3 regions of the Salinicoccus bachuensis genome follow, and region 1 is predicted to be linked to each of the others. Evidence: riboswitches for the same ligand, from Rfam matches in the RefSeq annotation. Region 1 holds a riboswitch; each other region holds the start of a gene.

Region 1 (2,268 bases):
GAATGCCATTTCGATAGTGTCCGGTGATGACAAAGAGTCCATTGTTCAGTTCGTCCATGATTGGTTGTTCGCGAACCGTATATGGACGTACACCAGACCATTTCTTCAGCAGGCGGCTTTCAGCAAGTACCGGTATGGTCGCTGTGGCCTGAGTTTTCAACCATTCTGTCCCGACATCCGATACGCCCACTGAAAAATCATTGAAGTAGCTTGTCGCTCCGATCAGAAATCGATTTTTATTTTTGGGGACGATGTAGCATCCATTGGTCATGAATACTGTCTGGTCGATATTCAGACCCTCATGTTCAACAAGCAGCACCTCTCCTTTTACACCTGAAATCATGGGTGATATATCATAAGTTTCCAGCAACTTCCCACTCCATGCGCCTCCGGCAACTATCACTTTATCTGCATGGATATCACCGGCTGAAGTCTTCAGCATGTAGGAATCGAATCTTTTCGATATCTGATGGACTTCAGTCCTGCAGAAACGGTCGATTCCTTTTGTGATGACTGAGGTAAGCAGTGCCCTGGTATATTTCCATGCATTAATCTGTCCATCATTTGGAATATGGATGGATAGATTGCGATATACGACCGACCCCTGTGTCAAATTATCGAGTGCCGGCTCGCTCAATTTCTGGACCCGCGGATCATGGCTGTTGAGAAATTGATACTGGGATTCGAGATCAGGAATATCATCCTCATCTGCCGCCATCTTGATCAGTCCCCCCTGTCTGAATTCGATATCCAGATCATGTTCTTCCAGGAATGTCCGACTCAGAGCCTCAAATCTGCTTCTCGATGCAAGGGCCATTCTGAAAAGAGCCCCGTCTTCATTGAATTCATTCTGGGCACCGAGCATGCCACCGGCTTTATATGAAGCATGCTTACCCGGCTCATCACGGTCTATTACCGCTATTTTCAAGCCGTATTCATCAAGTGCTTTTGCTATGGACATGCCAATGACACCAGATCCTACAACTGCAACATCATACATTCTCATACCACGCCCTTCTTACTGCTCTGATTTCTTCAAGATTGTGATCCATAAATAATGAAATGGCACATATGCCGCTGAACCCATCGGGCAAATCGCCTATCGTGTGCTGACCAATTCCACCGATAGCCATGACCGGAATGTCCATATCTACAGCCCGCTCCATTTCATCCAAAGATCTCGGTCGCACTCCCTTTTTAGAAGCGCTTTCAAAAACGTGACCAAAGAAGACATGATCCAGACCATTCTCCCTGGCCTCACTGATGCTTTTCATGGAATGTGTCGACATGCTGACAGATATCTCTGGATGCCTCGCTTTATAGGCATATGCCATCGGATCCCCTTCTTTGAAGTGAATGGCTTTCAACCGAAGCGCTTCCAACACCCGGATGTTGCTATGGATGATCAGTTTATCCTTCGGGAACCCCTTATTCACCAGCATATTGAGGAAGAATATCAGCCCAACTGAATTCATACGTGTCCTCAAAAGCAACCGGTCAACGACAGGCTCAATGTTCATAAAATGCTCAATATCTTCACTGGTCAGTACTTTGTCATGTGTAATTGCGATAAAGATATTTACACCCCAAATAAAAAAGCGTTATTTTTCATGTAGAAAAATAACGCAGATATTTTTAAGTAACGTCACTTTCCTACGCCAGTATGAACTGGATCAGGTTCAAGGAATTCCAAAGTCGATACTTTGATCTCAGCCTTTCACAAAGGCTCTTCCAGTGATTTCGGTTTTATTCAGTTGGTGGATCTTTGCGGCAAGTGAATTTGAATCATTGCCCTATATTTATCATTCTAAATTATTTCGTTACAAAATACAATCATGATCCGATAAACCAGTCGTACAATGAGAGATAGGGTGCTTTTCAAGATTCTAATTTTGAACCACCCCTAACAGGCAGATCACCCTTCCTTGCCAAGCGTCTCCAGGAAATGCGCAACGAACGCTTCTCCGTCCACATCGGTGCATATAGTGACGTTGGGTTCCTTGCCCAAAAGACCGCCAAAGTCGCAGATGGTCTGGCCATAGCCGAGCGGGCTGATTGTCTCCACATCGACATAGTGCTTCTCCGTCTTCAGGAAGTCACGGTTCAGGACGTACCCGACCGTAAGCGGGTCGTGCAGTGCACAGCCGTCTAGGTTGAACCTCTCCTTGCTGAAGGCGCGGTAGACTTCCGTCGACTGCCTGACGAAGTCGTGGTACTTCCTGCCTTCAAGCACTTCGACATCATAACTTGAAAGCAGTGTTTGTTTCG
Region 2 (2,268 bases), 520 kb from region 1:
TATCGTCACACTGTGCACACCGATTTCATCAAGGAATATTCGGGCGGCCTTCCTGACATCCGCTTCCTTCTCGATCTTATGCCCTGTAATCTTCTCGGCCTCATGGATGTTCGGCGTGACGGTAAGTGCCGCAGGAAGCAGCGTACTCCTGAGGAATTCGATCGATTCCTCTTCTATCAGCGCATCTCCACTCGTGGCGATCATGACCGGATCGATGACGAAAGGAATATTATAATCCTCCACCATATTCGCAACCACTACCATCATATCGATTGTCGCGACCATTCCACTCTTCATCGCATGGGGCACTTCGTCACTGAATATGCTCTCGAGCTGCTTCTCCAGAAACTCTGCAGGAACATTGAACACATCCTGTACGCCCATCGTATTCTGGGCAGTCAGCGAAGTCACGGCCGCCATGCCGTATACGCCTCTCGAATGGAAGGCCTTGCTGTCTGCCAGCACCCCCGCGCCGCCGGTTGGGTCCGTTCCTGCCACCGTCAGTGCAATCGGCATCCTATGCATGGACATCCACCTCCATCCAGCGTTCTTTCGTCGCCGCCATATTGAAGAAGCGCCTTTCATGTTCCACACTTTCGATGAAATTCCTTCTGAGCTGCTTCATGTCTTCAGCCGGCATTCTTTCCGCTTCGTTATCGATTATCGTCAGCATCACATCGAGCGTATCATCCATGTCCCTGGCGTAGAATTCAAACCAGCCGCGATAAGGATGGCCGGCTTCAAATGTATGCCGCGCCATCGCCTTCTCGGCAATCCTTCTGTAGACATATGGACATGGTGCCATCGCACTCAAAGTGAATGCGATATTCTCCCTCGAGAATGCATTGAAGTACATATGTTTGATGTAGTGGTCGGCGGATGGATACCACGCCCCGTCCCTGATGATATCCTCATAGGGCATATCGACCGCCTGCGCCAGTACTGCGTGCGCTTCGCTTTCACCTTCGAGCAGGAATTCCATCTGACTCAGAAGGAATTTCACAGTGTCCTTCGAATCGGATTTGGCAATCAGCATTGCATAGAGATTCGCAAACTCCTCCAAATACAATGAATCCGCCCTCAGGTAATGGATGACTGCAGCCGCATCGATGTTTCCATGTATCAGCCCCTGGATGAAAGTGTCATTATAGATTGCTTCGATGATCGGTTCCGCTTCATTTCTCAACTCTTCAGTCAGCATATGATCTCTCCTTTTCCAATATAAAAACCCGTTTCCAGCGCAGGAAACGGGTTCAGTATGGAGGCAGGATATGCCGGACCAACCCACTTCCCTACGCTGGTATTATCCAGATCAGGTCCAAGGGATCAGCCCAACGGCTGTCTCAGCAAAAAGCACCCCTAGTGGTGTTGCTATTCGATTGACTCCAATAATAGTGAAGATTCACGCCCATGTCAAACAATAATCGGAAATTTCAATATGCTTGCATTTTCAAAAGGAAAGATATACACTATATATATATCAAATAAAATTGATTTAATAAGGAGGGCGGGAATGGTGCAACCGACGAACAGCAAGGATGGTACGGCCTATGAAAAAAACCTGGAAACCTATGAGCAGATGTTCAATGCACTTGCGGACAGGACGCGATTGAAGATAATCAATGAAATCAGCAAAAGTACCAATAAGCAGCTCTGTGTATGTGATCTGGAGGAAATGCTGGATCTGAAACAGTCGAAAATCTCCTACCATTTGAAGAAGCTTGTCGATGCGGATATCCTTTCGACCGAAAAGCATGGAACTTGGAACTACTACAGAGTCAATGAATCACATTTGCAGGGTACATTGTCAGAAGATACTTGCTCAACCATCTTATGATGGTATCTTTTTTATACTATAAATCAATTTTTATTGATTTATAAATCAAATACTTTTGATAAATATAATGATAAGGAGCCAAGATGATGACTGATTCCATTACCGAATTCCTGCGGACGTTTTTCCTTCTATTCACCACCCTTATCGCCCTGTTCATCATCGTCAGTTTTTTCGTCAGCCTGCTCCAGCAGATAGTATCAGAAGAGAAGATAAGGAAGGTGCTGAATCACCCCAACAAAATAGCAGGTTATATGCTCGGTACACTTTTTGGTGCGGCCACCCCTTTCTGTTCCTGCTCCACCATCCCCATTCTGGCAGGCCTGTTGAACTCGAAGGCATCTTTTGGCCCTTCGATGAGTTTTCTGATTGCTTCCCCATTGATGAATCCGGTGATGATGTTCACATTATGGGCACTGCTTGGATGGGAAGTC
Region 3 (2,268 bases), 350 kb from region 1:
TCGTGGCCGGCGCTGGCGGCCTGCTCGTCTTCTATACGGACGGACTCGTCACCATCGGCACCATCGTCGTGTTCGCAGAGTACGCCAGGCAGTTCACGCGGCCGCTTGCCGACCTCTCCAACCAGTTCAATCAGGTGCTTTCGGCCATCGCCGGTGCAGAGCGTGTATTCGGCATCATCGATTCGGAGCCCGAAAAGGACGAGGGGACGATTGTGGACAGCACCATAAAGGGTGAGATTGAATTTGATGATGTCTCCTTCTCCTACGATCCGACGCAGAAAAACCCGACCATCAGAAACTTGAGCTTCAGGATAGATGCAGGCGAATCGGTTGCCCTGATTGGCGCGACCGGTGCGGGCAAGACGACCGTCATGCAGCTGCTGGCAAGATTCTATGAAACGGATTCCGGAGCGGTCAGGATTGATGGACAGAACATCCTCGACTACAGCCGTTCGACAGTCCGTTCGCAGACGGCTTTCGTGCTGCAGGATCCCTACCTGTTCGAATCGACGATCAGGGAAAACATCCGCTACGGCAAGCTCGATGCGACGGATGAGGAAGTGGTGGAGGCGGCGAAACTTGCCAACGCACACGAATTCATCGTTGCACTCGAGGAGGGCTATGATACCGTGCTGGAAGCAGATGAAGGATTCATCTCCCAGGGACAGAAGCAGCTGATATCGATTGCCAGGGCCCTGATCACGGATCCGGCCATACTGCTCCTGGACGAAGCGACGAGCAGCATCGATACGGTGACGGAGCTCAAAATCCAGGAGGCGCTCGAGCGGCTGATGAAGGATCGGACGAGCATCATCATCGCCCACAGGCTGAATACGATAAAGGCCGTGGACCGGATCTTCGTCATGGAGCTCGGTGAACTGGTCGAAAGCGGTTCTGAAGAGGAGCTCATCAGACAGCGCGGCCGCTACTACCAGATGGTCGCCGACAATAAATGACTTCACAAAATTCGGAAAGTGTACTATCATGGAACCAACCGAATAAATAACCACCACTAGGGGTGTCCGCAAGGACTGAGAATTACCCTTATCACCTGATCTAGATCATACTAGCGTAGGGAAGTGGCATATTTTACATATAATATGCACACCACTCCGCTAGTGGTGTGTTTTTTTATTTGGAAAATAATTTATGGAGGTTGGTAACATGGCAAAAAGAAAAGGGCTGACCCTGACCGATGTGTTGATCACGGTCGTCGTCGCCCTGGTATTCTCGTTCATCTATTCGATATGGGGTGGGGTCTATACGGCGCTCGAACCGCTCGGACTGCACCTCAATCAGCTGCTGTACGGCATGTGGTTCATCGCAGCGGTGGTCGCCTATCTCATCATAAGGAAACCCGGCGTGGCACTGATTGCGGAATTTGCAGCGGCATCCGGTGAAACGATCGTCATGCTGCAGTTCGATGTCATGCTGATCGTGTACGGACTCATCCAGGGGCTTGCATGCGAAATCGTATTCGCCATCGTGAAGTACAAAAGCACATCCCTGATGGTGGCGGTCATCGCCGGCATCTCAGCTGCGCTCGCGACGTTCCCACTCGACTGGTACTACGGCTACCTCGGCCAGCTGGCGACATGGAATCTGCTGTTGATGTTCGGTTTCAGGGTGCTGAGTGGTGCACTCATTGCCGGCTGGCTGGCGCACCTATTGTACCGTGCGCTGAAGGAGACCGGTGTGCTGAAACTCGTCGGCAATGGCCATGCTGCTGAAGAAGGGCTTTGATCATGTGCATCGAAGTGGAAAAATTGCGTCTGCGGTTCCCGGAATCAGAATCGCCTCTCTTCACCGATCTCGACCTGAAAATAGGGGAGGGTGAAAAGGTGCTCATCGTCGGGCCGAGCGGCTCGGGCAAGAGCACCCTGCTCAATGTGCTCGGGGGCCTCATACCGGATACGATCACCATACCGATGAAGGCGGATCGGCTCAAAATGCCCGCGTCCTGTGCATACGTCTTCCAGGATCCGGATTCCCAGTTCACGATGCCGACAGTCGCCGAAGAGCTCGCCTTTGTCCTCGAGAACAGGCAGGTGGCTGAGGAGGAGATGGAACCCCTGTTCACGGAAGCGCTCAGCATGGTCGGGCTTGATGTGGCCCCGGAGAGCGCCATCCAGACGCTGTCAGGAGGCATGAAGCAGAAGCTCGCCATCGCCTCGGCATTGCTCCAGCAGGCAGACACGCTGTTTTTGGATGAGCCGACAAGCATGCTGGACAGCAAATCGGCGGCTCATCTCTGGGATACCGTGAGGG

The links. A riboswitch is a leader RNA that binds a small molecule or an ion and turns the genes downstream of it on or off. The one in region 1 is predicted to bind thiamine pyrophosphate.
Region 2: it holds a riboswitch for thiamine pyrophosphate, as region 1 does, so the genes downstream of both, tenA (thiaminase II) here and RQP18_RS03680 (thiamine phosphate synthase) in region 1, are expected to answer to the same signal.
Region 3: it holds a riboswitch for thiamine pyrophosphate, as region 1 does, so the genes downstream of both, RQP18_RS05355 (ECF transporter S component) here and RQP18_RS03680 (thiamine phosphate synthase) in region 1, are expected to answer to the same signal.

The regions. Positions count from the first base shown of each region.
Region 1 covers NZ_CP138333.2:733,946-736,213, reverse strand. Annotated here, with positions in the region: gene RQP18_RS03685 (NAD(P)/FAD-dependent oxidoreductase) at 1-1,000, opposite strand, end outside; gene RQP18_RS03680 (thiamine phosphate synthase) at 993-1,475, opposite strand; TPP riboswitch at 1,634-1,743, opposite strand; gene RQP18_RS03675 (nucleoside hydrolase) at 1,916-2,268, opposite strand, start outside.
Region 2 covers NZ_CP138333.2:1,248,974-1,251,241, reverse strand. Annotated here, with positions in the region: gene thiD (bifunctional hydroxymethylpyrimidine kinase/phosphomethylpyrimidine kinase) at 1-525, opposite strand, end outside; gene tenA (thiaminase II) at 518-1,201, opposite strand; TPP riboswitch at 1,273-1,371, opposite strand; gene RQP18_RS06175 (ArsR/SmtB family transcription factor) at 1,514-1,837, shown strand; gene RQP18_RS06170 (permease) at 1,924-2,268, shown strand, end outside.
Region 3 covers NZ_CP138333.2:1,084,016-1,086,283, forward strand. Annotated here, with positions in the region: gene RQP18_RS05350 (ABC transporter ATP-binding protein) at 1-956, shown strand, start outside; TPP riboswitch at 1,005-1,095, shown strand; gene RQP18_RS05355 (ECF transporter S component) at 1,165-1,743, shown strand; gene RQP18_RS05360 (ABC transporter ATP-binding protein) at 1,746-2,268, shown strand, end outside.